3 regions of the Methylobacterium sp. Leaf469 genome follow, and region 1 is predicted to be linked to each of the others. Evidence: predicted binding sites of a transcription regulator. Region 1 holds the regulator's gene; each other region holds the start of a gene.

Region 1 (10,559 bases):
ATGGGTGGGTTTCTGGGGACGGACGATCCTAAGACCCGAGGGTTCGCGTGGTCGCCCGAGACGCCGACGCCGAGCTTCGCGATCTCGCAGCAGGGGGACGCGCTCTAAATGGATCGCGTTCTCACGACGCTCGCTGATCCGGCCTGAAAGGGCCTCGGATCATCGATCACCCATGCCGCAGACCGAGGGTGGGATCGCAGTGCGTTCGCGAGCACCCTGTCACGCTATCTCGCCCGCGAAGTACGCTACCAACGCCAGATACGATTTGTCCGATTGCAAAGGATGATCAGGATCGTCTCGCGCAAGCATCCAGGCACCCTCAAAGCACAGCAACCATTCCCCGACCTCGAAGAAGCGTTCCATATTGGAAGTGATCAGTTCCAGTTCCCGCAATCTCTGCATGACCGCCTCAAGCTCGGCGATCAGTTCGTTGTCGGTTCGGATCATAGCCGCCACCACTTAGTAATTACCCACCCCTGTGACGGCTGTGTTCAGGCTCCGACGTGACGCTGACCCAGAAACTGGTCCGCGCTGAGCGCAAGTTTTTCGGGCATCCTGAACCCTGAAGGAGGGTGGATGCCATGCCTCGCAAACGCTTCACGAATGAACAGATCGCCTTCGCCCTGCGGCAGGCGGAGAACGGCGCGACGGTGGACGAGGTCTGCCGGAAGATGGGCGTATCGGAGCCGACGTTTTAGCGCTGGAAGAAGCAGTTCGTCGGCATGGGCGTGCCGGAGATCCGACGGCTCAAGCAGCTGGAGGACGAGAATGGTAAGCTCAAGCGGCTGGTCGCCGACCTGACGCTGGACCGCTCGATGCTGCAGGACGTCCTCAAGGATCAGTGGTGAGGCCCGCCGTTCGCCGTGAAGTCGCCCGGTCACTTGCGGGTGACCTACGACATCAGTGAGCGTCGGGCCTGCCAGGCCACCGGCTTCGGCCGTTCGTCCCAGCGCTACAGGAAGTGCTCGGACCCTCAGGTCGCGCTGCGGATGCGGTTGAAAGAAATGGCCGCGGCGCGGGTGCGCTACGGCTATCGGCGGCTGCACATCCTGTTGCGACGGGAGGGCTGGGAGGTGAACCATAAGCGCACCTACCGGAACAACCCGCGACGAAGGGCTGTCGATCCGGTCCAAGCTGCCCAAGCGCAAGCGGGCTTGGCGGTATCGCCAGGGACGACCGGCGATCGGTGGACCCAACGAGGTCTGGGCCATGGACTTCATGGCCGACCGCCTGTTCGACGGGCGTCCGTTCCGGATCCTGACGGTCGTCGATTGCCACACGCGAGAGGCGCTCTCGCTCACACCGAGAGCCAACCTCCGCGCCTTCCAGGTCACCGAGGCGCTCGACGCCTCGGTCAAGCTGAGGGGACGGCCCAAGAGCTTGCGGGTCGACAATGGGCCGGAGTTCGCCGGTCGCATGCTCGACCAGTGGGCCTACCTGAACGGGGTCGAGATCGACTTCTCACGACCGAGCAAGCCGACCGACAACGCCTACGTCGAGTCGTTCAACGGCCGCCTACGAGCGGAATGCCTGAACGCCTCGTGGTTCCTGTCGCTGGCTGATGCCCGCGACCGCATCGAGGACTGGAGGTGCCACTACAACGACGATCGACCCCACACGGCCCTGGGCGGCTTGACGCGCCGAGCCTTCGCCAACCAAGCTGTCACAGCCCGAGACCTTGCATAGGCCGTGGACCACAAACGGGGTCAACTCCAGACCGACGATGCACTAACTTCGAACTTGGGCCACCGCATGGGGGCAGGCCAAAGCAGGGACCAGCGGGGGGGCATCCAAACCCTGCTAAATAATTGATGATAAACAATATTATCGGTTTGCCGCCAATTGGCGATGACAGGCTCATCGCCAATTTCGCCCGGCCTCTCCATAATGTATCTTTCCTGAGAACCCTTGCAGAACACTTCCGGAACGCATAACCTGTTCGCGATTTGTTTCTGTGGCTTAGTGCCGCTTTGTACTGTTCGAGGACGGGTGCCGTTCATGTTGACTCGTAAGCAGCTGGATCTGCTCCAGTTCATTCAACAGAAGATGAACGAGGGGGGCGTACCGCCGTCGTTCGATGAGATGAAGGATGCCCTCGACCTGAAGTCGAAGTCGGGCATCCATCGGCTGATCACGGCGCTGGAAGAGCGTGGTTTCCTCAGGCGCCTCCCCAATCGCGCCCGCGCCATCGAAGTGATCAGGATGCCCGAGAGTCTCGGCGGGCAGTCGGGCGCGGGCGCTGCGGCACCGACGGAGTCGCGTCGTTTCACGCCGAGCGTCGTCGAGGGGGGCAAGGGCAAGGGCACCGTCGAGCGCATGCCGGTTGCACGCCTGCCGACGACGCGAGCGACGGATGGCGACGGTCGTGCCATCACCATCCCGGTCATGGGCCGGATCGCGGCCGGTACGCCGATCTCGGCGATCCAGGAGCAGAGCCACTCGGTCACCCTGTCCCCGGACTTTCTCTCGGGTGGCGAGCATTACGCCCTGGAGGTGCGCGGCGATTCCATGGTCGATGCCGGGATCCTCGACGGTGATCTGGTGGTGATCCGCAAGCAGGACACCGCCAACACCGGCGACATCATCGTGGCTCTCATCGACGACGAGGAAGCGACCCTCAAGCGCCTGCGCCGGCGTGGATCGTCCATCGCTCTAGAAGCGGCGAACCCCGCCTACGAGACACGGGTGCTCGGGCCCGATCGGGTTCAGATCCAGGGACGCCTCGTCAGTCTGGTCCGTCGCTACTGAAGAGTCTCGCCCGAGCCTTCGGAGGGAGGTTCGGGTTCGTCTGTATCTGGCGCTGTCGGCGCGGTCGGGACAGCCGGCGTCGGGGTCCGCGTCGGTACCGTTTCCCGCACCGGGCGCCAGGGTACACTCTCGCCGGCGCGTCGTGCCGTGGTGATGATCGGATCGGCCTTTGGCGGGAAGCGGATCGTCGCGGCACCGTGGGCAGCCAGGAATGGACGGTCGAGCACGAGTTTGGCGGCGCAGGCCGGCGGTGCATCGCGACGGGTGATTAGAACGTCGGCACGGATGCAATCCTCGTGGAGAGCGCGTTTGTCGGTGACGAGTGCAAGCACTCTTCCGTCCGGCAAATGCGCCGTGCAGCCGAGCCGATCGCACCGAGCGGTCGAGAGGGCGGTGACGGTGCCGGCCCGGCGTCCATCGCCATCGGCCTTCAGCCATTGCTCCAGGACGAAGGCTGGCGGTTTCCCCAGGGTTGCGAGGCGTCCGTCCTGGGCGCGAATGGCGATTCCAGCTCCCTCGCGGTCGATATAGAGATCCGGCCGCGTCGCGCTCGCGGCCAGGGCTACGCCGACGGCCATCGGCAGGAGGCCGAGCCAGCGCAGCCGCGACACCGGTAGGGTGAGCGTGACGAGGCCAAGGGCCATCGCCGCGAGGGCGCCGGGTCCGAAGGCCGGGATCACGTAGGTGGCGCGATCGAACCCGGCGATCCAGGTGGAGATCGTCAGCATCCCCCGCACGGCGAGACCCATGAGCCACCAGACCGGCTGATCGAGGGCGAAGGGGTAGGCCAGGATGCCGAGTACCGCCGCCGGCATCACGGCGAGCGATACCAGGGGGAGGGTCAAGGCATTTCCGACGAGGCCGAAGGGCTGGACCGTCTGGAAGTGGTAGGTCGCGAACGGTGCCGTCGCGAACTGTGCGACCAGGGTCGTCGCAAGTGTGCCCATGATCGCCGTGGCGATCCAGATCGCAACGCGTCCGAGGGGACCGGCGCTTTGCCCGCGCAAGCTCACGGCGCCGATGAGCGGAGCGCAGGCGATGAGGCCCGCCACCGCCCCGAAAGACATTTGAAAACTCGGGCCGAGGAGCCCATCCGGCTCACGCGCCAGGGCGATAAGGGCCGCCAGCGCCAGATTGCGCATGCTCAGGGCCGGTCGGTCCACCAGGATCGCACCGAGCATCACCAGGGTCATGATCAGCGCCCGTTCGGCGGCGATATCCCAGCCGGAGAACACGCAATAGGCCGTCACACCCGCCATGGCGCAGGCGGCGGCGATCTTCTTGATCGGCCAGCGCAGGGCCAGCGCCGGCGCCAGCGCGAGAAGCGCGCGCACGAGCCAAAACACCACCCCGGCCGCCAGCACCATGTGAAGACCTGAGATGGACACGACGTGATAAATTCCCGCCGCGCGCAGGACATCATTGGTCTCCGCGTTGATGAGGCCGCGTTTGCCCGTCACCAGGGCGGCCGCGACGGCGCCGGCCTGCCCGCCATTGGCGTCGGTGATGCGGCGCGTCAGGGCGTTGCGGGCGTCGTCGACTGCAGCGGCGAGCCGCAAGGACCGTGGCAAATCCTCCGGGGGCGGCCGCACTTGGATCGTGCCGATGAGGGAGCCCACCGCCCCGATCCCGCGAAAATAGGCATCGCGGGCAAAATCGTAGCCGCCCGGCCGCGCCGCTTCGGGAGGCGGAAGCAGGCGCGCCGTCGCGGCGATGCGATCACCGGGTTTCAGCGGCGGTGCCTTCTTGAACGACACCCGCACCCGACGGGGCCGCTGCTCTGTCGCGAGGGTGCCGAAGCTCTCGACACGAACGATGAGTCGTGCGCCCTCCTCTCGCTCGTCGAGGGCTTCGATGAGCCCGACGAGGGGCGCGATGGTGGTTCTGGCCAGCACCGGGCTCGCCACCTGCGCGAGGCGGAACGTGGCGGCCGTAAAACCAAGGAATGCGGCGACGAGCCCGACGAGAACGGCCAGGACCATGGGTCTGGCCGCGAAGACGGGTGTCAGAGCGATGAGGATCGCCGCAACGGCGAGCGGTGCCCCCAGGGATGGCGGCCCGGAGGTCGCAGTGAAGCAAAGCAGCACCCCGAGGCCGAACGCCACCGCGAGCCAGGGAAAGAGTCGGCGCTGTTCGACCTCCCGGGAGAATCCAGCGGCGACACCCTCGTGAAGCGTGCCGAGCCACAGGGACGGCGCGGGAACGCGGGCGGCGGCGCGCACCCACATCCGTCCGGCGGTCCGTGCGCCTCCCTGCCCCATCCCACGACACCTCCGGGCGTGACCCGCGTGCGACCCTTCACCATTCCGAGGGGTGGGGGTGACGATTTCTTAACGCCTGCCTTCGCGCATGCTACATGCCCATCCCCGGGCCGGTCGATCCGCCGTCCGCCTGCTTCCCTACAGAGTCTAAGCCAAGATCGATGTCGTCCACCGTCGTCACGCGCTTCGCGCCCTCCCCAACGGGCTATCTTCACATCGGCGGCGCGCGCACCGCCCTGTTCAACTGGCTCTATGCCCGTCGCTTCGGCGGCCGGATGCTGCTGCGCATCGAGGATACGGATCGCGAACGCTCGACCCAGGTGGCGATCGACGCGATCCTCGACGGGATGCGCTGGCTCGGCCTCGATTGGGACGGCGATGTCATCTACCAGTACGCCCGGGCCGACCGGCACCGGGAGGCGGCGGAGACTTTGCTCGCGTCGGGGCACGCCTATCGCTGCTACGCGACGCCGGACGAACTCACGGCCATGCGCGAGGCGGCGCGGGCCGAGGGCCGGCCCCTTCGCTACGATGGCCGCTGGCGCGACCGCGACCCGTCCGAGGCGCCCGCCGGGGCGAAGCCGGTGATCCGCCTGCGCGCGCCGCTCGAAGGCGAGACCGTGGTCGAGGACGGCGTGCAGGGACGCGTCGTCTGGCAGAACCGAGACCTCGACGACCTCGTGCTCCTGCGCTCCGACGGCAACCCGACCTACATGCTCGCCGTGGTGGTGGACGACCACGACATGGGCGTCACCCAGGTTATCCGCGGCGACGACCATCTGACCAATGCGGCGCGCCAGCGCCAGATTTCGGATGCCCTCGGCTGGGACGCACCGGCCATGGCGCACATCCCGCTCATCCATGGGGCCGACGGGGCCAAGCTGTCGAAGCGCCACGGGGCGCTGGGCGTCGACGCCTATCGCGATCTCGGCTACCTGCCGGCGGCTTTGCGCAACTACCTCGTGCGCCTTGGCTGGAGCCACGGCGACCAGGAAGTGTTCTCCACCGACGAGATGATCGCGGCCTTCGATCTCAAGTCCATCGGGCGCTCGCCCGCGCGTTTCGATTTCGCCAAGCTGGAGAATCTCAACGGGCTCTACATCCGAGGCGCCGACGACGCGGATCTCGTCGCAGCCCTCGACGGCGTGCTGCCGGCCCTGGGCCCGTCGCGCGGCATCGCCTCGCCCATGGCACCCGAACTCCGCGAGAAGCTGATTGCGGCGATGCCCGGCCTGAAGGAGCGGGCGAAGACCCTCGTAGACCTCCTCGACAGCGCCTACTACCTCACGGCGGCCCGCCCCCTGGCCCTCGACGACAAGGCCGCCTCCCTCCTCGGCCCGGAGGCGCGGACCCGCCTCTCCGCGATCCTGCCCGCCCTGGAAGCGCTTCCGGAATGGAGCGCTGCCGCAACGGAAGGCACCGTGCGCGCTTTCGCCGAATCGGCGGCCGTGAAGCTCGGGCAGATCGCGCAGCCCCTGCGGGCGGCGCTGACCGGGCGGGCGACCTCGCCGCCGGTCTTCGACGTCATGGCCGTGCTCGGGCGCGAAGAGTGCCTCAGTCGCTTGCGTGATCAGGCCACCGCCTGACGCGGCGGGTTTCGCTGGCATCGATGCGGAACGCCAGGGCCGAATGACAAACCGGCCTGGATTTCGCTTCGTGGCGTTCGTGACGCGGACGCTCGGTTGAAGGCGGTCGACCGATCCGCTAACCCGATGCTCGTGTGAGCAAGTGCAGCATGCGTTGCCCTTGCGCCCCGGAACCGGGTTGGTGAACCATCGCCACACGGGCCGGCGCCGCCCCGCTGCCACGAAAGGGTCCACGTCTCCATGAGCGCCACCAGCACCATCACCGTGGGCGACGCGCAGGTCGAGTTGCCGATCAAGACCGGTACCATCGGCCCCGACGTCATCGATATCGGCCAGCTCTACGCCAAGACCGGCAAATTCACGTTCGACCCGGGTTTCACCTCGACCGCGTCGTGTGAATCCAAGATCACCTACATCGACGGCGATGCCGGCGTGCTGCTCTATCGCGGCTACCCCATCGACCAGATCGCCGAGAACGGCGATTTCCTCGAGACCTGCTATCTCATGCTGTTCGGCGAGTTGCCGACGCCGGCCCAGAAGGCCGACTTCGATTACCGGGTCACGCGCCACACCATGGTGCATGACCAGATGAACCGATTCTTCCAGGGGTTCCGCCGCGACGCACACCCGATGGCGATCATGGTCGCCTGCGTCGGCGCCCTGTCGGCGTTCTATCACGACTCGACGGACATCTCGGACGACAAGCAGCGCATGATCGCGAGCTTGCGCATGATCGCCAAGATGCCGACACTCGCTGCGATGGCCTACAAGTATTCCATCGGCCAGCCGTTCGTCTATCCCAAGAACGACCTCGACTATACGTCGAACTTCCTGCGGATGTGTTTCGCGGTGCCGTGCGAGGAATTCAAGGTCAATCCGATCTTCGCCCGGGCGCTCGACCGGATCTTCATCCTCCACGCCGATCACGAGCAGAACGCTTCGACCTCCACCGTGCGTCTCGCCGGCTCGTCGGGGGCCAACCCGTTCGCCTGCGTCGCCGCCGGCATCGCCTGCCTGTGGGGACCGGCCCATGGCGGCGCCAACGAGGCGGCCCTGAAGATGCTCGAGGAGATCGGGCACCCTGAGAACGTGGCCAAGTACGTCGCCAAGGCCAAGGACAAGAACGACCCGTTCCGGCTCATGGGCTTCGGTCACCGGGTGTACAAGAACTACGATCCGCGTGCGCGAATCATGCAGAAGACCACCCACGAGGTGCTCGGCCAACTCGGGATCAAGGACGATCCGCTGCTGGAGGTCGCCGTCCAGCTCGAGAAGATCGCTCTCGAAGACGACTACTTCATTGAGAAGAAGCTCTACCCGAACATCGATTTCTACTCGGGCATCACCCTCAAGGCGATGGGCTTCCCGACTTCGATGTTCACCGTGCTGTTTGCGCTCGCCCGCACCACGGGCTGGATCGCCCAGTGGGCCGAGATGATCGAGGACCCGTCTCAGAAGATCGGCCGGCCGCGTCAGCTCTATATCGGCCCGGACAAGCGCGAATACGTGCCCCTCGATCAGCGCGCCTGAAGGCGGGGCGGCTCATCCGGTAGAGGGCGAGCCAGGGACAGTGCAGCCGGGTAGGGTTTATCCCGCCCGGCCGTACCCGCTACGTGGGCGGAGGCATGCGGCCTTCGCCGCCCGGAGGCACCCATGATCCTTCCGAATGGGCTGTCGGCCTTTCCGATCACACCGGCGGATCCGAGCGGATGTGTCGATGTCGGGGCGTTGCGTCGGCTGGTTACGCCCTTGCGCGATGCCGGGGTCGATTCCATCGGCCTTCTCGGCAGCACCGGCTCGTACCCGTATCTTAGCCGGCAGGAGCGGCGTCGCGCCGTTGAAGCGGCCCTGGATGCAGTCGGCACCGATGTTCCGATCCTCGTCGGCGTCGGCGCCCTGCGGACGGACGAGGCCGTGGCGCTGGCCCAGGATGCCCGAGCCATGGGGGCCGCGGCCGGGCTGCTGGCCGCCATTTCCTATACGCCCCTGACCGAAGACGAGGTGTTCGCGCATTTCGTGACCGTCGCCCGAGAGAGCGGCCTGCCGCTCTGCATCTACGACAATCCCGGCACCACCCATTTCGCCTTCACGGCCGCGCTCGTCGGACGCCTCAGCCGTGAACCCGGCGTGATCGCCGTCAAAAGTCCGGCCTGCGCACCGCCGGAGATCACCGCACATCTGCAAGGCTTGCGCGAGGCCGTCCCGGCCGGTTTCTCCCTCGGCTACAGCGGCGACTGGAACACCGTCGACGCTCTGCTGGCTGGGGCCGACACCTGGTACAGCGTCATGGGCGGATTGTTTCCGCAGACCGCCATGGCGATCGTGAGGGCCATCCGGACGGGAGACCATATAGCGGCACGGGAGTTGGACGTACGATTGCAGCCGCTCTGGAGCCTGTTCAAGGAGTTCTCGAGCCTGCGCGTGATCTATGCCTATGCCGATGCCCTCGGGGTCTGCCACACCGACCCGCCACGCCCGATCCTACCCCTTCCGGATCGCGTACGGGACCGCGTCGTGCAGACCTTACGTGGTTTGGATCTTCGCTAAGGTCCTCGCCCCGGATCCGATCGCGCCGACAAGCGGATGAGACGCGGGCGCCAGATACCAAGAACCACGTTGGCCGTCGCGACCGCGAGGAGAACCCAGAGGGTGTTCGCCTCGGCGCCGAGGGATTGGCCCAGCATGGCGAGATCGGCCTTGCCGATCAGGGCGCCGGCGCTGAGGTCCGCCTCCTGCTGCATCGGTCCCTGAACGTAGACGAGGCCACCTTCGAACATCAGCACACCTGTGGCGAGCTTCACCCAGGCCCAACCCGCATTGTGGAAGGCGCGTTGTGCGAGGGCGAGCAGTCCGGCCAGCAGCGTCAGAGCGAGAGAAGGGAGGAAGATCCAGGACGCCACGGCGCCCATGGCTCCGCGCATCAGCGCATAGCCGGCGAGGGACGAGGACGGGGGCGTGAAGCTCAGCATCACGACGAGGCAGGCCATCGCCCCCATGACGCCGATGGCCCCCATGGTGTGGAGGAATTTGAGCGTGCGTCGCACCGTACCGAGCCCGCCGTACGATTGGGTCCGTGCAAACCTATCGTACGCCGTACACCCCGTCGATCAGGTCACCCGCGTCGCGCCCAGCACGATTCGGGCCGCACGCCGGCTCGGTTCCTCGCCACCGGGCAGCCGCATCAGGCCGTCGATCCGCGACAGGGCCTCGATCTGCGCGTCGCGTGCCGGCCCGCCGGCCAGAAGAGGCGCCAAGGCCTCGACGAGGCGCTGAGCCGTGCAATCGGCCTGGATGAACTCCGGCATGGCGTTCTGCGCCAGAATCAGGTTCGGCAGCACGATGGTGGGCACTTGGATCAGGCGCCGGGCCACGGCCTCCTCGATACGCGAGACCTTGTAGGCGACCACCATCGGCACGCCGGCCAAGGCAAGTTCGAGAGTCACGGTGCCGGAGGCCGCGAGCGCCGCGCGGGCACGCCTGAAGGCCTCATGCTTGGCGGCCTCGCCGTACACGAGGCGCACCGGGGCGTCCCACGCTCGCGCCAGGCGTTCGATGAGGGCGCGGTGGCGGGTGACGGCAGGCAGCACCGCCTCGATCTCACCGAAGCGCTTCCTGAGCTGCCCCAGGGTCGCGCCGAACACAGGCATCAGCCGCTCGATCTCCGAGCGGCGTGACCCCGGCAGGATCACCAGGGTCGGTGGCGTCGCCGCGCGCGCCTGCGCCTCCCGGGCGTCGGGCCGTAGCTCCTCCAGACGCTCGATCAGGGGGTGACCAACATAGGTGCAGGCCGGACCGCCGAGGCGGCGATGGGCTTCCGGCTCGAACGGCAGCAGGGCGAGGACATGATCGATGAACGGCCGCATCTTCGCCGCGCGCCAGGGCCGCCACGCCCATACGCTGGGCGACACGTAATCGACGATGGGCAGGTCCGGCATCCGCTTGCGCACGCGTGACGCGACCGCAT
Region 2 (10,559 bases), on a different contig from region 1:
TGCTGGCGACGGCGCCGCTCAAGGTCGAGGTATCGTTGGCCGCCTGCGACAGGGCGTAGGCCGCGCCTTCGAGCTGGGCCGAGGCCGCCGAGACCGCTTCGACGATGCCGCCGGCCCGCGCCTCGAACCCGTCGGCGAGGGCGAGCATCGCCTGGCGCCGCTCGGCCGCCGAAGCGTGCGTCAACTGCTCGGACTCCGCACGGATGCGCCGGCCCTCGCTCAGGCTGTCGCGGAACTCGGCGGCCGCGCGAGCGATGGCCATGACCTCGCGGGGGCCTTTCGTGGGAAGCGGGCCGGCATCCGCGCCGCGCCCGATAGCCGACAGGGCATCGGCGATCCGGGTGAGCGGACGGGCGATGGCGGTGCCGAAGCCGAAGGCGACGAGGCAGGACAGGGCGAGGGTCGCCACGCTGGCGCTCAACCACAGGACGGCGCTACGCTCCACGCCCGAACGTGCCGCTGCCGCGGCGCGCCCGAGATCGTCGACGAGTCGATCCTCGATCCCCTTGAGCGCGTCGATGCGCTGCGTCGCGGCGGTGAACCAGCCCGGTGCATCGGTGATGCCGAGGGGTTGGCCCGGGATCGTCGCCAGGACGATCGCGCGCTGGCGCTCGACCTCCCGGGCCGCCGGGCTCGTGGCGACGGCGTCGAGGAGTTCGGCCTGCGCGCGATCGGCGGCGAGGCGGAACAGGGTTTCGTGGATCGCCTGACCGGCGCCGAGGGCCGTCAGCCGCGAGAATCCCGGCAAATCGAGCTGGCCGCTGCCGATGATGGCGGCCCCGGTCGCACGCTCCTGGCCGGCGAGTTCCTTGAGGGACAGGAACGACGAATAGGCCGAGACGCGGGCGCTCAGGGCGGCGTCGTCCGCGACCTGGGACATGTCCCGCACGAGGTCGAGGGCCTTGGCGATGAGATCGGTGTAGGCCGCGAGGTTCTGGGCCGGGCTGCGGGCGAGGGTGTCCACCGCCTGACGGTGGGCGGCGAGACCCGCGAGGGCGGCGGCGAGGGTTCTACCCCTTAAGGCGAGTCCGCCGGCGGCGCCCGTCTCCATCGAGGCGTAGCTCGTCATGAGACGCTCGCGGCTTGCATCCGTTCGGCCGCGCTGGGCGTCGAGTTCGGCGCGGAACCGGATACCCTTCGATCCGAGATACAGGCTGGAGGCGCCGCGTTCGCGCTGGGCCTCGTGCACGAAACCGCCGGCATGACCCGCGAGGCCGAGAAGGCGCTCCACCTCGACCATACGGCCGCGCTCTTCGATTCGCCCGGAGAGCGCAATGCTCGCCACCACGGCGAAGGCGAGGCACGGCGCCAGGGCGACGAGGAGAATTCGGCCGCGGAGGGACGAGAGAACGGAACCGAGCATCGGAGCAACCCAGAAGAAGAAGTCCCGCTCTGACTGCATTACGAATGTAAACGTCGTGTTTGCGCACGATGAAATGCCTAATTTTTAATCCTAATTGATGCAAACTTCATCGCACGTCGAGGCGAACAATACCGCGAACCGATGCTTCGTTTGGTTGTGATCCACGGATTTGACTCGCCACATGATTGCGTGCGGTGCGGTTTCAGTGATGAACCCTGGTAGCCGTGCGGGTGGGGATGGCCCGCGACTCGCGGATGGCGTGCGGCCAAGGTCCGAGGAGGACCACCCACGGGGCCGTGCGGACCGAGCGTGGCCGATCGGACCATCGCAGCGTGCCTCCCGGGGCAGACGTCGCCGCGACCGGCGATGGTGGAGACGCGTGCCAGTGGCCCGACCCGTCGGTCCGGTCGACCGGCCCGAAAATGCCGATCGGGTTACCGGAGTCTGGGATTTGCCGCCTCTGAGAAGAAAAACTTTCGCCTCGACCAAGTTATTTTTGCATTGAAAATTAACGAAACCCTGGGGAATGCGCGGGGAGCATGGCTCGAGCCAATCTCTCCTGTGCTCTGCAATATAGGATCGGCGCTATAGTTGATCCGCGACCCCGGCTCGGCGCTATAGTGCGCTGCAAAAACAGCATACCGCACCGCACAAAAGCGTGGTCTAATCACTTCATCGGGCGGCATTGAGCTGCCCAAACGGAGATTTTCCCATGCGCGCCATGACCGCCCTCACCCTCGCCACCCTCGTGTCGGCCGCTTTCGTGGCGAGCGCCGCCGTTGCTGGCGAGGCGACGTACCTGACCCCGCCGCTCTTCCGCGAGCAGGCCCGCGACACCCAGAAGGTGCGTCGTGTCAGCGACCTCACCACCACGCCGAACCTCGTGGTCGTGGCAAAGCCCCTTAACGCCGCGCGCACCATTCGGATCGTGGCGGATGCCGAGGCGACCGCCGCTCGCTAAAATCCCTTCCGATGCGCGGTCCGACGCGCACCGGACGGGTCTGAGGGGCAGCGTCTACGCCTTGGTCGTCGGCGGGTTCGCGAGCCAGGCCCAAGCCGCCCCCTCGTCCGCGAGATCGAAGGTTTTCGTCTCCACCGGCATGACGAAGCCTGACAGGTCGATCATCGCCTTTGCGAAGGCCGGCGCACCCACGACGACGTAGCGCCGGATGTGCGCCAGCGAGCGCGCCTTCACGCTCGCCGCGTAGCCGTCGAAGGTCGCGCCGAGGTCGGAGCCCTCGTAGTTCGACATAACGATCAGCATGTCGATGGTGTCGAGGCTCTTCATGGCCTCGTCGGTGACGGCCGACATCCACTCGATATCCGCCTTTGTGATCCGGTCCTTGATCTCGAAAGCCAGAAGATCCGGGCGCGGTGATTCACGCCGGATCACCGAACCGTCCGGTGCACTGTTCATGAACTCTGCCTCGTCTCTCGGGCGGGGGGCGTCAGCTCGGCTGTTCTTCGGTCTTCTCGATCTCCGGATCGTCCTCCTGCGGGATCGCCGGATGCGGCTCGCCCTTGGGGGGCTGCTGGGGGGTGGGCTGCGTCTGGTCCGACTTCGTCTCGGACGCGTCGTGGGTCTCGCCTGGGCTCATGGTGCTCTCTCCCGCTGAAATGCAGAGATCAAGCCGCGACGCTCGGGTGTGTTCCCGGCTTTCGCCCGTGACCGACACGACAGGGGCCGAACGCCGGAAGGGCCGGGCGTCGGGCCCGACCCCATTCGTGACGTATGACCCCGGGCGACCGCGACGGCGATCGTCAGGCGGTCGCGACCCCCTGCAAGGTCTCGGCAAGGTGGCTCGCGAAGGCGTCGCCCTTGTAGATCTCCGAAACGGCCTGCTTGAGCTTGGCCTCGTCGTCGGACTTGCCCAGCGCCTTGGCGTAGGCGGCGGCGGACCCGAAACCCGCGAGGCCGTAATGGGCCATGCGCTGATACTGCGCGATGATCACGATATCGCGCAGCTTGCCGTCCTGCGGCGCCTCTTCGCCGGCGTGCTTACGCGCCTCGCTGACCAGACCCTCCATGCCCTTGCAATGCTCGGGCTCGACGGTTCCGCCGCATTGCTCGATGAGCGCTTTGAGAATGCCCGTGTGCTTGTTGATGCCGTCGACCGACCCGTCCAGCATCTGCTTCAGCGTCCCGTCGCTGGCCTTCTGGCTGAGCTGCTGGACGACGCGGACCATCTGGTCGTTCGCCGACCAGCTGTCCTTCAATTCGTCGAGATAGACGTCTTTCAAGCTGCTGGGTGCCGACATGAGGAATCTCCCTTGGTTTCCTCCATCAACCGCATCGGTCCGCGAACGTTCCGGGCAATGAACGGCCTTCTCCAACGTGTTTTGATTGCTGCATTGTTCGACGCCGCGGATCGATAAAGCCTCGCTTGCCTGATTTAACCTATGTCTAAGTGAATTTGTCCTGCATCCGGATGCCTCACAGGCGGAACCGGACCGGGTCCGCCCGGTCGCCCCCGAGGGTGCAGGCGGCGTGGATCAGGGCGAGATGGCTCAGGCCCTGGGGCGTGTTGCCGAGGCCGTCCCCCGTCACCGGGTCGACCATCTCACTCAGGATGCCGACGCCGGGCGGCAGGGCCCCCAGGACGGCCGCGAAGGCGGCTTCGGCCTCGTCCTGGCGCCCGAGTTCGGCCAGGGCCTCCGCCACCCAGAACGAGCACGCGAGGAACGCCCCCTCCTCCCGCTCCGCCCCGGAGTAGCGGTAGAGGAACGGGCCATGCCCGAGTTCCGCCCGCACGGCGTCGAGGGTGGCCGACAGCCGGTCGCGCCCGTCGAAGCCGAAGCGCACGGCCAGGGCGATGGAGGCGTCGAGGCGCTCGGTTCCGGGATAGAACGTGTAGGCGCCCCGCGTCTCCGACCAGCAATGCGCCTCCACCCAGGCGGCGATGCGGTCGCGCTCGCGCTTCCAGCGCGGCACGCAGGTCGAGGGGAGGTGCCCGGCCTCGGCGAGCTCGACGGCGCGCGCCAGCCCCTGCCAGGCGCTGATCTTCGACATGGTGTAGTGCTGCGGCTCGTGCAGTTCCCAGATGCCCGCATCCTTCTGCCGCCAGCGATCGGCGCTCTGGTCGGCGAGCCCGGACAGAACCATGGCGCTGCGCTGGTCGAGGATGTTGCCGTCGGCGACGAACAGGGCCGCCGTCTCGAAGATGTCGCCGTAGATCCCGTGCTGGTGCTGGAGCGCGGCGCCGTTGCCGACCCGTACCGGACGGGAGCCGCGATAGCCGGGCAGGTCGAGGGTCTGTTCCTCGGGGCCGACATCTCCGCACAGGGTGTAGAGAACCTGCGGGCCGTGCCGGTCGAGGCGGTTCATCAGCCACGAGAACGCCGCCTTGGCCTCCGGCATCGCGCCCACCCGCAGGAAGGCGTTCACCGCGTAGCCGGCATCGCGGATCCAGGCGTAGCGGTAATCGTAGTTCTTCGGGCCGCCGATGCGCTCGGGCAGCGAGGTGGTGGCCGCCGCCGCGATGGCGCCGCTCGGCGAGTACAGCAGCAGCTTGAGCGCGAGCGCGCTGCGCCGGACCGCGTCGCGGTACGGACCCGCATAGCGCAGGCTCTCGGCCCAGGCCCGCCAGGCACCGTCGCTGATGTCGATGCGCCGGTCGATCTCGTCCATCGCCGGCACGCCCAGGGGCTCGTCCTCGCCGGCGAGCAGCGCCACCGTGGCGCGCTCGCCCGCCGTCAGGGTCACGGTCGCCGCGATGGTGCGGTCCGCCTCCTCGGTGATCGTGACGTTGTCGCTGCACCGGAACAGGCCGAGGACCGGGCCGACATGGAACACGCAGCCGTTGGGGGTCGGCTGCAGCCAGGGCGAGGCGGTGTCGCCGCGGGTGCCGAACACCGCGCGGATGCGGAAGGTCATCGTGCCTGAGAGCACCTCGATGCGGCGGGCGAGCTCGCACCAGGGCAGGCGTCCGGCCGTGGAACTGTTGAGCGACTCGGTGAGCCGCGCCCGGCCCGTGTCGGAGGCGAACACCGTCTCCAGTACGTTGCTGTCCTGGCGGTAATGCCGTGCGACGCGGGTCGCGCCCTCGGGAGTGATCTGGAAGTAGCCCCCGGCCTCCGGGTCGAGCAGGCTGTCGAACAGCGGCGGCGAGTCCATCTCGGGCACGCACCACCACGCGACGGTCCCGTCCGGCGCCACGAGGACCACGGACCGGCCGTCGCCGAGGGCGGCGTAGTCCTGGATCGGAACCTCAGCGCCGGAACTCCGACCTGATTCATCCGCGCGGTCCGGGTCGCCGCTCGTTCCCTTGTGCATGGTCGAATCGCGTTCCAGAGTCATCGTCGGGGTCTGCGGGGGGCGGTCAGTTCTTCGGGACTTTGTCCTTGCCCTTGCCCGGGTTCGAGGTGTTGACGAGCGCCGGTGATTTCTGGGCGCGCAAGGTCTCTTCCTGTGCCTTCGTATCGATGCGCTTGGTGCGGGTGAACGGTTCGAGGGCCACGGGGCCGCCGGTCTTCAGGGCCTGGACGATGCCCTCCAGCACGCGCACGTCGGCGTAGCCCTCCTCGCCGTCCGGCTCCGGCTTGCGATCCTCGAGGATGCAGTCGGAGAAGTACTTCAGCTCCCCGCCGAAATGGTCGGTGTTCTTGAAGCTTGCGTGGCTCTTCGATTCGCCGAGAGTCACGGTGTGTTCCAGGGGCTTGCCGTACATGTAGGCGGGATTGACCTCGACGCTGCCCTTCGTGCCGACCACCGCGTAGGTGTCGAGGGTGTTGCCGTAATAGGACAGGACGAATTGTGCGAGGCGGTTGCCGGGAAAGCGCAGGGTGACCGCCACGGTGTCGTCGAAATCGCCCAAGCCCGCATCCGGGTGCCGGACGCCCACTGCCGAGACCACCTCCGTCGGCTCGTCGCCGAAGACGTAGCGGGCGGCGTTCACGGGATACGGCCCCATGTCGAAGATCGGGCCGGCCTCGACGCCGTTCCGGGCCCGGTGGTTCTCCGGCGAGACCATCTGGGTGAAGGTCGAGGAGAAGGTGAGAAGGTCGCCGAGCTTGCCGGAGCGGATGAGATCGATGGTCGCCAGGGTGGCGGGCTCGAAATGCAGGCGGTACGCCACCATCAGCTTGGCCGGCGAGGTCTCGGCGACGTTGAGGATCGCGCGGCACTTCTCCGTCGACACTTCCAGGGGCTTCTCGGCGAGCACATGGATACCGGCTTTGAGGGCCGGGATCGCAAACTCCGCATGGCGCCAGTTCGGCGTCGCGAGGTAGATCGCGTCGATGGTCCCAGAGGCGAGGAGTTCGTCGAACTGGTCGTACGTGTAGGAAGCGGTGACGCCGTACTGCTTGCCGACGCCGGACGCCTTTTCGGGGTCGCCGGTGACGAAGGCCACCACCTCGGAATTGCCCGTGTGGGCCACGCCGGGCAGCATGGCTTCCTGGGTGATGTCACCAAGAGCGACGAAGGCGTAGCGGACCTTTTTGCCGGAGGTCAGACCGAGGGCCGAGGCGATGTTCATGCGGGTCTCCAAACGAGAGCGAGCGAAGCGTGGCACCCGGGCCGCAGGAGGCGGCGCACGGGCAGTCAACGGAGGCCCTCCTCGATCGTTGCGGGGGGATACGATCCGCCTCAGGTGGCGATCCGTCCGGCCGGACCCGACGAGCGCGGCGGCCGTAGCGACGCCGCGATCCGATACGCCCGTCGCGATCGCAGGCGTTGATGCCCCACATCGTCCGTGTACTCATTTTGTTCCGAATGATATCGTGGAAGCCGATGCCGGTCGGCGTTTCCGCCCGTCCAGCCCGCCACCGGCCGGACTTGCACGGCCGGTGGCGGCACCTTGTCTCGGACACCCGACGCCCGACATGCGGGTGGCCGGCGGATGCGAAGCCTGTCGAACCGACCCGAAGCGTGAAGAGATTCCATGGCCAAAGCCAAAGCCAGAGCCGCCGCCCGGCAAGCGGAAGTCGAGAAGGTCGAGGCCGACATCGAGAAGCTGTTCGACGGCGCCCGGGACGCCCGCGTGATTTCCGTGCGCGGCGCGCGTGAGCACAACCTCAAGAACATTGACCTGACGATCCCGCGCGACCGGCTCGTGGTGTTCACCGGGCTGTCGGGCTCGGGCAAGTCGTCGCTCGCCTTCGACACCATCTACGCCGAGGGCCAGCGCCGCTACGTCGAGTCGCTCTCGGCCTATGCCCGCCAGTTCCTCGAAATGATGGGCAAGCCCGACGTCGACCAGATCGACGGGCTCTCGCCGGCGATCTCCATCGAACAGAAGACCACTTCGAAGAACCCGCGCTCCACCGTCGGTACCGTCACCGAGATCTACGATTACATGCGTCTGCTGTGGGCGCGGGTCGGCATTCCGTACTCGCCCGCCACCGGCCTGCCCATCGAGAGCCAGACCGTGAGCCAGATGGTCGACCGGGTGCTCGCCCTGCCGGAGAAGAGCCGGCTCTACCTGCTCGCGCCCGTGGTGCGCGGCCGCAAGGGCGAGTACCGCAAGGAGATCGCCGAGTTCCAGAAGAAGGGGTTTCAGCGCCTGCGCGTCGACGGCGAGTACTGCGCCATCGACGACGTGCCGGCCCTCGACAAGAAGGTGAAGCACGACATCGACGTGGTGGTGGACCGCATCGTCGTGCGGGCCGACATCGCCGCGCGCCTCGCCGATTCCTTCGAGACCGCCCTCGATCTCGCCGACGGCATCGCGCTGATCGAATTCGCCGACACCCCCGAGGGCGAGGCCGCGCGCGAGCCCATCACCTTCTCGTCGCGGTTCGCCTGTCCGGTCTCGGGCTTCACCATCGCGGAGATCGAGCCGCGGCTGTTCTCGTTCAACAACCCGTTCGGCGCCTGCCCCACCTGCGGTGGCATCGGCCACGAGATGCGCATCGACCCCGAACTCGTGATCTCGGACGCCAAGCTCAGCCTCAAGCGCGGCGCCGTCGGCCCGTGGGCGAAATCGACCTCGCCCTATTACGGCCAGACCCTGGATGCCCTGGCCCGGCACTACAAGTTCAAGACCACCGTGCCGTGGGCCGAGCTGCCCGAGACGGCGCGCACGGTGATCCTGCAGGGCACCGGCCGGGACTCCGTGCGCTTCGCCTACGACGACGGCATGCGCGCCTACGAGGTTAACAAGCCGTTCGAGGGCGTCATCCCGAACCTGGAGCGGCGCTACAAGGAGACGGAGAGCGACACCGCCCGCGAGGAGATCGCCCGGTTCATGAGCGCCACCCCGTGCGCCACCTGCACCGGCAAGCGCCTCAAGATCGAGGCGCTGTGCGTGAAGATCGCCATGGAGGACATCGGCGCGATCACGTCTCTCTCCGTGCGCGACGCGCACAGGTGGTTCTCCGAGCTCCCGGAAAAACTCACGGACAAGCAGAACGAGATCGCCTTCCGCATCCTCAAGGAGATCCGCGACCGGCTCACCTTCCTCATCGATGTCGGCCTCGACTACCTCACCCTGGGGCGGGGCTCGGGCTCCCTGTCGGGCGGCGAGAGCCAGCGCATCCGGCTCGCCTCCCAGATCGGCTCTGGGCTGACGGGCGTGCTCTACGTGCTGGACGAGCCCTCCATCGGCCTGCACCAGCGCGACAACGAGCGCCTGCTCGGCACCCTCAAGCGCCTGCGCGATCTCGGCAACTCGGTCATCGTCGTCGAGCACGACGAGGACGCGATCCTGCAGGCCGATTACGTGGTGGATGTCGGCCCCGGGGCCGGCATCCATGGCGGGCGGATCATCGCGCAGGGCACGCCCGCGGAGGTGCTGAAGAACCCCGCCTCGCTCACCGCCAAGTACCTCACCGGCGAGATGAGCGTGCGGGTGCCCACCGCCCGGAGGAAGCCGAAGAAGGGCAAGCTCAGCCTCGTGGGCGCGCGGGGCAACAACCTCAAGAACGTCTCGGTGGACATCCCGCTCGGTACCTTCACCTGCGTCTCGGGGGTCTCGGGCGGCGGCAAGTCGACCCTCATCATCGATACGCTCTACAAGTCCGTGGCGAAGACCCTGAACGGCGCGCACGAGCACCCGGCCCCGTTCGAGCGCCTCGACGGCCTGGAGAACCTCGACAAGGTCATCGACATCGACCAGTCGCCCATCGGGCGGACCCCGCGCTCGAACCCGGCCACGTACACGGGCGCGTTCACGCCGATCCGCGACTGGTTCGCCGGCCTGCCCGAGGCCAAGGCGCGGGGCTACCAGGCCGGGCGCTTCTCCTTCAACGTCAAGGGCGGGCGCTGCGAGGCCTGCTCCGGCGACGGCGTCATCAAGATCGAGATGCACTTCCTGCCCGACGTCTACGTCACCTGCGACGTGTGCAAGGGTCGCCGCTACGACCGCGAGACCCTGGAGGTGAAGTACCGCGACCGCTCCATCGCCGACGTCCTCGACATGACCGTCGAGGAGGCCGCCGACCTGTTCAAGGCGGTACCGACCATCCGGGAGAAGATGGAGACCCTGGCCCGCGTCGGGCTCGGCTACGTCAAGGTCGGCCAGCAGGCCACCACCCTGTCGGGCGGCGAGGCCCAGCGGGTGAAGCTGTCCAAGGAGCTGTCGAAGCGGGCCACCGGCCGGACCCTCTACATCCTCGACGAGCCGACCACCGGGTTGCACTTCCACGACGTCGCCAAGCTCATGGAGGTTCTCCACGAGCTCGTCGACCAGGGCAACACCGTGGTGGTGATCGAGCACAACCTCGAAGTCATCAAGACCGCCGACTGGGTCATCGACATGGGCCCCGAGGGCGGCGACGGCGGCGGCGTGGTCGTGGCCGAGGGGACTCCCGAGCAGATCGCCCAAGCGAAGAAGAGCCATACCGGGCGCTTCCTGCGCGACGTCCTCGCCCGCCGGCCGCCGGCGCCCGTCGTCGCCAAGGGCCGCAAGGCCGCCGTTTAGGGATCGGGCGGCCCTCCGAACCGGCCCTCGGACGCGGATCGGTGGCGCTTCGGGGTGATTCGCGGGGCCGCCAAGGCTTTTTGGCCATTCGGGGCGGCCCCGCATCGCGGGAGCGGTCGAAGGCCCCCGGCGCCAAAGGTTAACGCTTGCGCAATCGCCGGAGGCGTCTTTCCGGTTTTGCCCGGTCCGTGCGGGAGCGACAAACGCTTGCGCCGTCAGCGATATCGTTCCGGTTCGTCCGAACGGACCCGCGTGCGCCGCGCCCCAATGGTTAACGAACCGCGCTGTTGCACCGCGGCAAGATTGCGGCTTTTGCGCAACGGTCAGTTTGGAAC
Region 3 (10,559 bases), on a different contig from region 1:
GAAGGACAGCTTGGCGCGCTTGCGGGCCCGGGTCAGGCCCACATGGGCCAGCCGACGCTCCTCCTCCAATCCGGCCCGGCCGCTCTCGTCCAGCGCCCGCTGGTTCGGGAACAGGCCGTCCTCCCAGCCGGGGAGGAACACCGTGTCGAACTCGAGGCCCTTGGCGGCGTGGAGCGTCATGAGGGACACCCGGTCGGCGCCCTCCTGCTCGCTCGCCTCCATCACCAGGGAGACGTGTTCGAGGAAGGCGGCCATGTCGGGAAATTCCTCCATGGAGCGCACGAACTCCTTGAGGTTCTCCAGACGCCCGGCCGCGTCGGCGGATTTGTCCTTCTGCCACATCTCGGTGTAGCCGGATTCCTCCAGGATGGTCTGGGCCACCTCCGAATGCGGCTTGGTGCCGACCATCCGGGCCCATCGCGAAAAACTCTCGACGAGGGCGCGCACCCCGGAGCGGGCGCGCGGCTTCAGCTCGTCGGTCTCCGTGAGGAGCCGCGCAGCCTGCAGCAGGGGCACGACCTGGGACCGCGAATACCCGTGCAGGATCTGCAGGGTCGCGTCGCCCAAGCCCCGCTTCGGGGTGTTGAAGATCCGCTCGAAGGCGAGGTCGTCGGACGGATTCTGGGTCACGCGGAGATACGCGAGCGCATCGCGGATCTCGGCGCGCTCGTAGAAGCGCGGGCCGCCGACGACCCGGTAGGGGAGCCCCAACTGGACGAAGCGGTCCTCGATCTCGCGCATCTGCGCCGAGATCCGCACCAGCACGGCGATCTCGGAGAGGGGGTGCTGCTTGGCCTGGAGCGATTCGATGGCCTCGGAGAGCTGGCGGGCCTCCTCTTCCGAATCCCAGGCGCCCGCCACCGTCACCTTCTCGCCCGGCACGTCCTCCGTGCGCAGGGTCTTGCCGAGGCGCCCCTCGTTCTTGGCGATGAGCCCGGACGCGGCGGCGAGGATGTGGCCGGTGGAGCGGTAGTTGCGCTCCAGGCGTACCACGGTGGCACCCGGAAAGTCGTGCTCGAACCGCAGGATGTTGTCGACCTCGGCGCCGCGCCAGCCGTAGATCGACTGGTCGTCGTCGCCGACGCACGCGACGTTGCGGTGGCCCTGCGCCAGCAGGCGCAGCCACAGGTACTGGGCGACGTTGGTGTCCTGGTACTCGTCCACCAGTATGTAGCGGAAGCGTTGCTGGTAGTTCTCCAGCACGTCCGGGTTCTCGCGCCACAGCTTGAGGCAGAGCAGCAGGAGGTCGCCGAAATCGGCGGCGTTGAGGGTCAGCAGGCGGGCCTGGTAGGCGGTGTAGAGCGCGCCGCCCTTGCCGAAGGCGAACGCGCCCGCCTCGCCCGGCGGCACCTGCTCGGGCAGGAGGCCGCGGTTCTTCCAGCCGTCGATGGCCGAGGCGAGGGCGCGGGCGGGCCAGCGCTTCTCGTCGATGTTCTGGTCGACGATCACCTGTTTCATCAGCCGCAGCTGGTCGTCCATGCCCAGGATCGTGAAGTCCGAGCGCAGGCCGACGAGTTCGGCGTGGCGTCGTAAAATCTTGGTGCCGATGGAGTGGAAGGTGCCGAGCCACGGCATGCCCTCGCCCGCCGGGCCGATGAGCGCGCCGATGCGGTGCTTCATCTCCCGCGCCGCCTTGTTGGTGAAGGTCACCGACAGGATGTCGAAGGGGCGCGCCTTGGCCGTCGCGATGAGGTGGGCGATGCGGGTGGTGAGCACCCGGGTCTTGCCCGTGCCGGCGCCGGCGAGCACGAGGACGGGGCCGTCCGTCGCCTCGACGGCGCGGCGCTGCTCGTCGTTCAGGCCCTCCAGGTAGGGCGAGCCCTGCGGCCTGAGGGAGGCCATGGCGCGGGCGGCGATGGAGGTGGGCGCGTCGGAAGCGGGCACCGGCCGCGAGGCCCCCGCCGTGTCGGGGTGTTGATTCATGCCGCATCCCTGGACCAAAACGCGAACGGCGTCGAGGGCGGGCGGCAAAGCGCCCGTGGGGGAACCCGGCTTTCGCCCCGCGCGTCGTCTCGGCAGAACCCCATCGCCCCACAGGGAGGCTTCGCCATGACCGCGTCACCCCGAATCACGACCACCCGCACCCTGGCGGCCCTCGCCCTCCTGGCGGCGGGCGCCGGACCGGCCCTGGCCCAATCCTCGGGCAATCCCAACACCCTCAACAACATGAACGAGCGGCTCTCGACCCAGAGCCAGATCCGCGGGATCCAGAACCAGCAGCAATTCGACAACAGCCAGAACCGGATGCAGATTCAGCGCAACGAGCTGTTCCGCCCGGAGCCGAGCGCGGGACCGGCCATCATCGCGCCCCGGCGGTAGGAGCGGGGGGGGGGCGGGCGCCTCGCTTCCGGGCGCGCTTCGCCCTACATCGCTCCCCCATGACCGATTTCACCCTCGACCCGCGTCTCGCCGCCGACACGGTCCATGCCGGCGACCTCGCCCTGTGCCGCGTGCTGCTGATGGACGATGCCCGTTTCCCGTGGCTGATCCTCGTGCCGCGCCGCCCCGACGCAAGCGAGATCACCGATCTCGGCGTGGACGACGCGCACGCCCTCATGGACGAGATGCGTCTGGCGACGGGCGTGATGCTGGCGCTCGCCAAGCCCGACAAGGTCAACGTCGCCGCACTCGGCAACGTCGTGCCCCAGCTCCACGTCCACGTCATCGGGCGCTTCCTGTCCGACCCGGCCTGGCCGCGCCCGGTCTGGGGGGTGGGCGAGGCCCGGCCCTATCCGCACCATGCCCGCGCCCAGATGATCGAGCGCATCGGCGCCCTGTTCGCGGCGGCCTGAGGGTGACGGACCCCCTCGCCGGTCTCGGCTACGTCCACAACCGCCTCGTGCGCCATTCGGCCGAGAGCGCCGCCGCCGTGCCGCTCCTGACCGCGCCCGGCGCCCGCCTCGTCGCCATGGCGGGCGAGCGGATCGTGCTCGCGAACGGCTCCGCCCTGCTCGATCCGGAGCGCATCGCCGCGCCCGGCCCGACCCTGTTCCTCGGCCGCCTCGACGGGGCGCCGGTCTTCGCCGCCGCCCTGGCGCCGGAGCGCGCGGAGGCGTTCGACGCCGAACCCGATCTCGCCACGAACGATCTGCGCAGCCTCGCCGCCGAGGGATCCGTCGCGCCTCATGAACTCGGGCTCGTCGCCACGGCGAAATCGCTTCTGGCCTGGCACGCGCGGAACCGATTCTGCGCCAATTGCGGTGCCCGGACCGAGCTCGCCGCCGGCGGCTACCGGCGCGATTGCGGGTCTTGCGACACCCACCACTTCCCGCGCACGGACCCGGTGGTGATCATGCTGATCACGCGGGGGGATCGCTGCCTGCTCGGCCGCTCGCCCCGGTTCAAGGAGGCGATGTATTCCTGCCTCGCGGGCTTTCTGGAGCCCGGCGAGACCATCGAGGCGGCCGTGCGGCGCGAGACCTTCGAGGAAGTCGGGATTCGCGTCGGCGCGGTGACGTACCACGCGTCCCAGCCGTGGCCGTTCCCCGCCTCCCTGATGATCGGCTGCGTCGCCGAGGCCCTCGACGAGGCGATCACCCTCGATCCCGTCGAGCTCACCGACGCCCGCTGGCTCACCCGGGACGACATGTCGGCGATGATCGCGGGGACGCACCCGGAAGGCCTCACCGTGCCGCCGCCCATGGCCATCGCGCACCTGCTCATGCGCGCCTTCGTGGATGGGACCGCCTGAAGGCGGGCCCCGACGCCCGCCCGCGAACCCTTGCGGACCTCGTGGGTTGTGCCTGCTTGAGGCCGCCGCCCCCGGCGGCCCACGAGTCTGGAACACGCCCATGGACATCGCCGTCGACACCGTCACCGAGATCATCTTGCGCCTGCGCGCCGTCGAGGTGAAGGAGGGCCCGACGGACCCGGATTCCGGCTCCAACGCCATCGACGACGGCGCCACCGACATCCTCACCTCGGGCACCGACGACGCCACCGAGGAGGAGGTCCGGTCGATGATCGGGGCGCTCAACGACGACGAGCGCGCCGACCTCCTCGCGCTGGTCTATGTCGGGCGCGGCGACATGGAGGCCGAGGAGTGGGGCGACGCCGTGCGCTTCGCCCGCGAGCGCGAATCCGTCGGCGAGGGCGCCGCCCGCGAACTCCTCGGCACCCCCAACGCCGCCGATCTCCTCGCGGAGGGCATGGCCAACCTCGGCATCACCCCGGACCTGCCGCAGGCCTGACCCGCCCCTCACAACCACCGCTCCCAAGCGCCCCGCCGGTCACCCCGTCGGGGCGTTTTTTCGTTCGGACGGAGGCCGGTACGGTCAGGCTTCTTTCGCCTGCGGTGCAACTATCCACACCGTTAACCCTTTATTAACCCGGCGATTGCCGCGCTCGGGCCGCCGTGAGACCTTTCGTTAACAGAAGATTAACGGGAACGGGCCGGCCATGCGGATCGCGATTTCGAAGTGCCTGGAAGCGGTTACGGGCAGAAGCCTCGGCCGTGCCGCGCTTCTGGCCGGTCTTCTCGGTGGTCTTCTCGCCGCCCCCGTGGCCGCCCCGGCCCAGACCTTCGCCTCCCTGCCCGCCACCCCGAGCGTCATCGCCAGCGGCCCCGCCGCCAAGCCCATCGCCGCCTGGGTCGCCTTCTGCGAGAGCTACGCCGCCGAGTGCGCCGTCGACCGCACGGAGCCCGCCACCATCGCGCTCGACGCGGCGACCTGGAACACCATCGTGTCCGTCAACCGCCGGGTGAACAAGGCCATTCGGGCCGTCACCGACATGGACCACCTCCACGTCGCACCGGCCTGCCGCGCCGGGCCATGCGGATGACCGTGGTCATCGACGAGAAGGGCGAGGGCCACGCGGTGCTCACCCTGATCACCGACCGGGGCGACTTCATCCTCGACAACAAGACCAACGCGGTCCAGTCCTGGCGCCAGACCGGCTACACCTTCATCAAGCGTGAGAGCCAGGACACGCAGGCCTGGGTGTCCCTCGGCCGCGCCACCTCGCCGGTCACCACCGCCAACCGTTGAGCCGTCCTGCGCGACGTCACTGCGGGCTGGCGAGCTTCATGGTCACGAGGCCCGAGACGATGAGCAGGGCCGCGACGATGCGGGCCGGGCTCGCCTCCTCGCCCAGCACCGCGATGCCGAGCACGAAGGCCCCGACGGCGCCGATGCCGGTCCAGATCGTGTAGGCGGTGCCGAGGGGCAGGGTCCGCATCGACACGGCGAGGAGGGCGACGCTGCCCACCATGGTGACCGCCATGATGGCCGTCGGCCACGGCCGGGTGAACCCGTGCGACAGCTTCATCGCGTAGGCCCAGGTCACTTCGAGGAGGCCGGCGGCAACGAGGGTGATCCAGGCCATGGGGGGTCCTTTGCGCGGGGTGGCCGATCCGGCGCCGCGGGGCGCCGTCCCGGAACGACACGGTTCGCGCGCGGCGATCGTCAGGGCCCGTTAAACACCTTGCGCGACGCTGTCTCCATCCGGAGACCTTTCCATGACGACCCGCCGATGACGATCTGCCCATGACGACCCGGGCCGGCGCGGTGTGCGCGCTCCTCCTTGCGGTGTCGATCGGCGTTCCCGGCGGGGCCCGGGCCGGCGACGCGGCCGACCGGCATGCCACTTGGCGCGGCTGCCTCCACCGCACCTTCGCCATCGAGACGGCCCGCACCGCCCGCATCCGCGCGGCGGACGCCTCCCTGCGCGCGTGCGAAGCCGACGAGGCGGCCTACCTTACCGCCCTGTCGACCTCACCGCTCCTCGACGGCGACGACGTCGCCCGCGTTCGCCCCGCCCTGATCCAGCGCGCACGGGGCTGGCTGCTCGCCGGCGGCACCCGGCCCCTGTGATCCGGCCGGCCCGGCCGGTTATCCGCCATCGTCGAGCGGGCCGTCTCACGCCACCTCGGTTTCGTCCGTCATGCCCTCGCGGGACCGGATCATCGCCGCGAGGGCGGTGGGGCTCATGGCCTTGCCGTAGAGGTAGCCCTGGCCCTCGTGGCAGCCCATGCCGCGCAGGACCGCTTCCTGGTCGGCGCCCTCGATGCCTTCGGCGATGACCTCCAGGCCGAAGTTCTCGGCCATGCCGAGGACGACGCGGATGATCTCGGCGTCGTGCCGGTCGGTGAGCACGTCGCGCACGAAGCTGCGGTCGATCTTCAGGCGGGTGAGGGGGAAGCGCTTGAGGGAGGAGAGCGAGGCGTAGCCCGTGCCGAAATCGTCGAACGCCACCGCGACCCCGTGGGCGTGCAGCGCCCGGATCGGCTCCAGGATCGCGTCGTCGGCCTGGAGGGCGATGCGCTCGGTGACCTCGAGTTCGAGGGCGGCGGGCGGCAACCGGTAGCGGGTGAGCGACCGCATCACGTCCTCCGCCAGGGTTCCGGCCCGCAGTTGGGCGGTGAACAGGTTGACGGCGACCCGCAGCGGCGGGAGCCCCGCCGCCCGCCACTGCGCCGCCTGCCGGCAGGCCTCCTCGACGATCCAGCGTCCGATGGCGGCCGCCATCGGGTGGGCTTCGAGGGCGGGCAGGAACACGCCCGGCAGCAGCAGCCCGCGGGACGGATGGCGCCAGCGCAGCAGGGCCTCGGCGCCCACCACCCGCCCCATGTCGAAGGCGACCTGGGGCTGGTAGTGCAGCACGAGTTCACCGGCCTCCAGGGCGTGGCTCAGCTCGTCGTGCAGGGTCCGGCGGGCGATCACCGCGCTGCGCATGGCCGGCTCGAACAGGCGGTAGCAGCGCCGCCCGTCGCGCTTGGCCTGGTAGAGGGCGAGGTCCGCATCGGCGATGAGGGCCGCGGCGTCCGTGCCCCGGCCGCCGACGGCGATGCCGAGGCTGAGGCCGACGTGGAAGGTGTGGCCGGAGAGCTGAAACGTCGCCTGGAAGGTGTCGAGGATCCGCGTGGCGGTGGCGGCCGCCGGGATCGGGTCGCCGCACGGCGCCAGCAGGATCGCGAATTCGTCGCCGCCCAGCCGCGCCACGGTCACGTCCGGCGCGACGCAGAGCGGAAGCCGCACGGCCACGGCCTTCAGCAGGGTGTCGCCGGTGGCGTGGCCGAGGCTGTCGTTCACCTCCTTGAACCCGTCGAGGTCGAGCAGCAGCACCGTCGCCGGCCCCTGCTCGAGGGCGGCCCTAAGGCGTTCGTCGAACTGCGCCCGGTTGGCGAGCCCCGTCAGGCTGTCGTGGTGGGCCATGTGGACGAGTTGGTCGTCGCGGGCGCGCCACGCGCTGATGTCGCGCATCATCGCGCCGATCCCGATCCGCCCGTCCGTGGTCCAGGCGGACATGGAGAACTCGATGGGAAAGGTGGTGCCGTCCCGGTGCTGGGCAACGAGTTCGATGGTCCGGCCGACGAGCTTCGAGGTCGCACCGACCACGAACCCGGCGAAGCGCTCGCCGTGCCGTGCCCGGAACGACGGCGGGATGATGATCTCGACGTCCTGCCCCGTCATCGTGCCGGGCGCGTAGCCGAACAGGGTCTCGGCGGCGCGGTTGACGAAGGTGATGGTGCCGCCGACGTCCACCGCCAGGAAGGCGAAGGCCGCCGCCTCGGCGAAGCCCCGTGCGATACCGTCCGCGCACGCCCCGCCCTCGCGTTCGAGGTGGTCGGCGGCGAGGGCGGCGAAATCCGCGAGCCGGCCCATCTCCGCCGCGTCGAAGGCTGCGCGGGCGCCCGGGGCCCCGACGCGAAGTTCGCCGAACCGACGCCCCCCGGCGCCGAGCAGGGGCGTCGCGGCCTGGAAGCCCGTCGCGTCCGGTGCGTCCGATCCGGCGAATCCGAAGCCGCCCCGGATCGATGCCGCCGGGCCCGTCCCGAGGGTGATCCAGGCGAGCGGCGTGCCGAGGCAGCCGGCCGCGAGGGCTGTGATCCGCGTGAGGCCGGCTTCGGCCGGAAGACCGGCGGACGCCTGGGCGGCGGGCATCCGATCGACGTCCCGATCTTGCGCGGACCAGACGTCCGATGGGGTGCTCAGGAACATGCGATCGAGACCGGCACTCGCGTGTAGGACAGTCAGGATGACGCAAAAAACTTATAAAATGATTGTCCGGCCCAAGATGAGCTCCTGCCGGTCCGGGTCGATCCGTTCCGGATGCCGAATTGAACTTAGGACCCCGAACCCCGGCGGGCGCGTGGGGACCGCCCTCGGTGTCCCCGATGGCGCGGCGGCCGGATCAGGCGAAGGACTTGTCAGGCGAGGGATTTGTCAGACGAAGGATTTGTCAGGCGAAGGACTTGCGGGGATCGAAGGCGTCGCGCACGGCCTCGCCGGCGAAGACGAGAAGACTCAGCATCACCGCCACCACGAGGAAGCCCGTGAGCCCGAGCCACGGCGCCTGGATGTTGTCCTTGCCCTGCGCCAGCAGCTCGCCGAGCGACGCCGAGCCCGGGGGCAGGCCGAAGCCGAGGAAGTCCAGGGAGGTCAGGGTGCCGATGGAGCCGTTGAGGATGAACGGCAGGAAGGTCAGGGTCGCCACCATGGCGTTGGGCAGCAGGTGCCGGCTCATGATGCGGATGTTCGACAGCCCGAGGGCGCGGGCGGCGCGCACGTACTCGAAGTTGCGCGCCCGCAGGAACTCGGCCCGCACCACGCCCACCAGGGACACCCACGAGAACAGCAGCAGAATGCCGAGCAGCACGAAGAAGCCGGGCTCGATGAAGGCCGAGATGATGATGATGAGGTAGAGGGTCGGGATGCCGCTCCACACCTCGATGAAGCGCTGCAGGGCGAGATCGACCCAGCCGCCGAAATAGCCCTGCACGGCGCCGGCGATCACGCCGATCACCGACGAGATCAGCGCCAGGATGAGCCCGAACAGCACCGAGATGCGAAAGCCGTAGATGATCCGGGCCAGCACGTCGCGAGTGGTGTTGTCGGTGCCGAGCCAGTGCTTTTCGAGCGCCGCGCACGGCTTGCCGACGGACTGGCACTGCTGCTCCGTCAGCATCCAGGTCGGCGGCGAGGGCGAGGGGGTCGGCAGCCCGTCGATGATGGTGTCGTAGGCATACGGGATCGGCGGCCAGATCGCCCAGCCGTTGTCGGCGATCTCCTTCCGGGTCTCGGCCGAGCGGTAGTTCGGCCGGGCATAGAACCCGCCGAACTTCTCGTCCGGGTATTCGATGATGACGGGAAACAGGATCTCGCCCTTGTAGGACACGACGAGGGGCCGGTCGTTGGCGATGAACTCCGCGAACAGGCTGGTGCCGAACAGGGCCGCGAAGATCACGAACGACCAGAAACCGAGGCGGTTGCGGCGGAAATTGGCGAGCCGCCGCCGCGACAGGGGTGAGAGCCAGCCCGTGCGGGGGAGGGCGGCGGGCACGGCCATCCGGGGAACGGCGACCTGATTCATCGGTGATCCCCGGTGTGCAAAGCGCTCAGCCGTCGATTCGCACCGCCGTCCCCTCGATCTCGTTGGGGCGCAGGCCGCCGGTCTTCTCGAGGTGGCGGCGCAGCAGGGCGACGTTGCGGCGGTTTGCCTTGAAGGCCGCATCGAACAGGTCGCCGGCCAGCGGGACGATGCCGAGCGCCCCGTCGAACACCACGTTCGCCATCATCCGGGCGACAAGCCAGCGCGGCGCCCCGAGCCGGCGCGCCTCGTTGACCACGTAGGAGGCGATGACCATGCCGGCGACATCGCCGATGATCGGCACGAGGCCCACGATGGCGTCGAGGCCGACCCGGCGGTTGATTCCCGGAATCAGGAAGGCCGAATCCATGAGGTGCGCCAGCGCCTCGAGGCGCAGGAGCGTCGCCTCGCGGTCGTCGGCCTGCGGCCGGAAGGGTGTCGCCGCACCGGCCTCTCGGGAAAAGTCCGTGGTCGGGCGGCCGGGAATGCGCGGTGTGCTCATGACCCGGGATGTGGCCCCGGCCGCGCGCCCCCGCAAGCACCGGCCCCATCAGGCGGCCCTCCGGGACACCTGCCCGAGGCGGTCGAGGGCGGCGTCGAGGGTCGCGTCGGACTTGGCGAAGCACAGGCGCACGATGTGGCGCACCGGGTCGGCATCGTAGAACGCGCTCACGGGAATCGCCGCGACGCCGTGGGTGCGCACCAGATCCTCGCAGAACGCCACGTCGTCGGTGAAGCCGAGCGGCGCGATGTCGACGTTGAGGAAGTAGGTGCCGGCCGAGGGCAGCACGGTGAAGCCGCGCTCCGTCAGCCCGGCGCCGAGGCGGTCCCGCGAGCGGGCGAAGCGTTCGCGCATCCGGGTGAAATAGTCGTCGGATTTGCCCAAGCCGTAGGCCACCGCCACCTGCAGGCAGGGCGGGGTGGTGAAGGTGAGGAACTGGTGCGCCCCCGCCACCACCCGCAGGAGCGGCGGTGCGGCCATGACGAAGCCGACCTTCCAGCCCGTGAGCCCGAAGATCTTGCCGGCCGAGCCGATCTTCACCGTGCGGTCGCGCATGCCGGGCTGCGCCATGAGCGGGGCGTGCGCCGCGCCGTCGAACACGATGTGCTCCCACACCTCGTCGCAGACCGCGATCACGTCGTGGCGCGTGCAGAACCCCGCCAGGAGCGCGAGGTTTTCGCGGGAGAACACCGTGGCGCTGGGGTTGAGGGGGTTGTTCAGCACCACGAGCTTCGTCCGGTCGGAGAAG

Evidence for each region. Region 1 encodes LexA, which represses DNA repair genes until DNA is damaged. Its sites were predicted from a motif close to TGTTCNNNNTGTGTTCNG; they were not measured.
Region 2: a site for LexA is predicted at 7,058-7,075, ahead of uvrA (excinuclease ABC subunit UvrA). Genes of this name have one in related genera too.
Region 3: a site for LexA is predicted at 1,934-1,951, ahead of ASG60_RS09490 (UvrD-helicase domain-containing protein). Genes of this name have one in related genera too.

Annotation. Positions count from the first base shown of each region.
Region 1 is NZ_LMRE01000023.1:53,678-64,236, reverse strand. It holds gene ASG60_RS11475 (hypothetical protein) at 220-447, opposite strand; partial or broken gene ASG60_RS22735 (IS3 family transposase) at 582-1,686, shown strand; gene lexA (transcriptional repressor LexA) at 1,999-2,748, shown strand; gene ASG60_RS11455 (ComEC/Rec2 family competence protein) at 2,742-5,009, opposite strand; gene gltX (glutamate--tRNA ligase) at 5,171-6,595, shown strand; gene gltA (citrate synthase) at 6,836-8,125, shown strand; gene ASG60_RS11440 (dihydrodipicolinate synthase family protein) at 8,249-9,142, shown strand; gene ASG60_RS11435 (hypothetical protein) at 9,139-9,639, opposite strand; gene lpxB (lipid-A-disaccharide synthase) at 9,703-10,559, opposite strand, start outside.
Region 2 is NZ_LMRE01000007.1:42,506-53,064, reverse strand. It holds gene ASG60_RS06640 (nitrate- and nitrite sensing domain-containing protein) at 1-1,363, opposite strand, end outside; gene ASG60_RS06635 (hypothetical protein) at 2,076-2,324, shown strand; gene ASG60_RS06630 (STAS/SEC14 domain-containing protein) at 2,379-2,780, opposite strand; gene ASG60_RS22560 (hypothetical protein) at 2,812-2,961, opposite strand; gene ASG60_RS06625 (ferritin-like domain-containing protein) at 3,125-3,622, opposite strand; gene ASG60_RS06620 (glycoside hydrolase family 15 protein) at 3,798-5,660, opposite strand; gene ASG60_RS06615 (Gfo/Idh/MocA family oxidoreductase) at 5,683-6,840, opposite strand; gene uvrA (excinuclease ABC subunit UvrA) at 7,246-10,224, shown strand.
Region 3 is NZ_LMRE01000012.1:351,173-361,731, reverse strand. It holds gene ASG60_RS09490 (UvrD-helicase domain-containing protein) at 1-1,923, opposite strand, end outside; gene ASG60_RS09485 (hypothetical protein) at 2,050-2,319, shown strand; gene ASG60_RS09480 (HIT domain-containing protein) at 2,379-2,792, shown strand; gene nudC (NAD(+) diphosphatase) at 2,795-3,691, shown strand; gene ASG60_RS09470 (DUF3775 domain-containing protein) at 3,792-4,190, shown strand; partial or broken gene ASG60_RS09465 (transglutaminase-like cysteine peptidase) at 4,399-4,988, shown strand; gene ASG60_RS09460 (multidrug efflux SMR transporter) at 5,005-5,325, opposite strand; gene ASG60_RS09455 (hypothetical protein) at 5,487-5,813, shown strand; gene ASG60_RS09450 (EAL domain-containing protein) at 5,859-7,940, opposite strand; gene ASG60_RS09445 (ABC transporter permease) at 8,182-9,312, opposite strand; gene ASG60_RS09440 (DUF4112 domain-containing protein) at 9,338-9,811, opposite strand; gene ASG60_RS09435 (aminotransferase) at 9,860-10,559, opposite strand, start outside.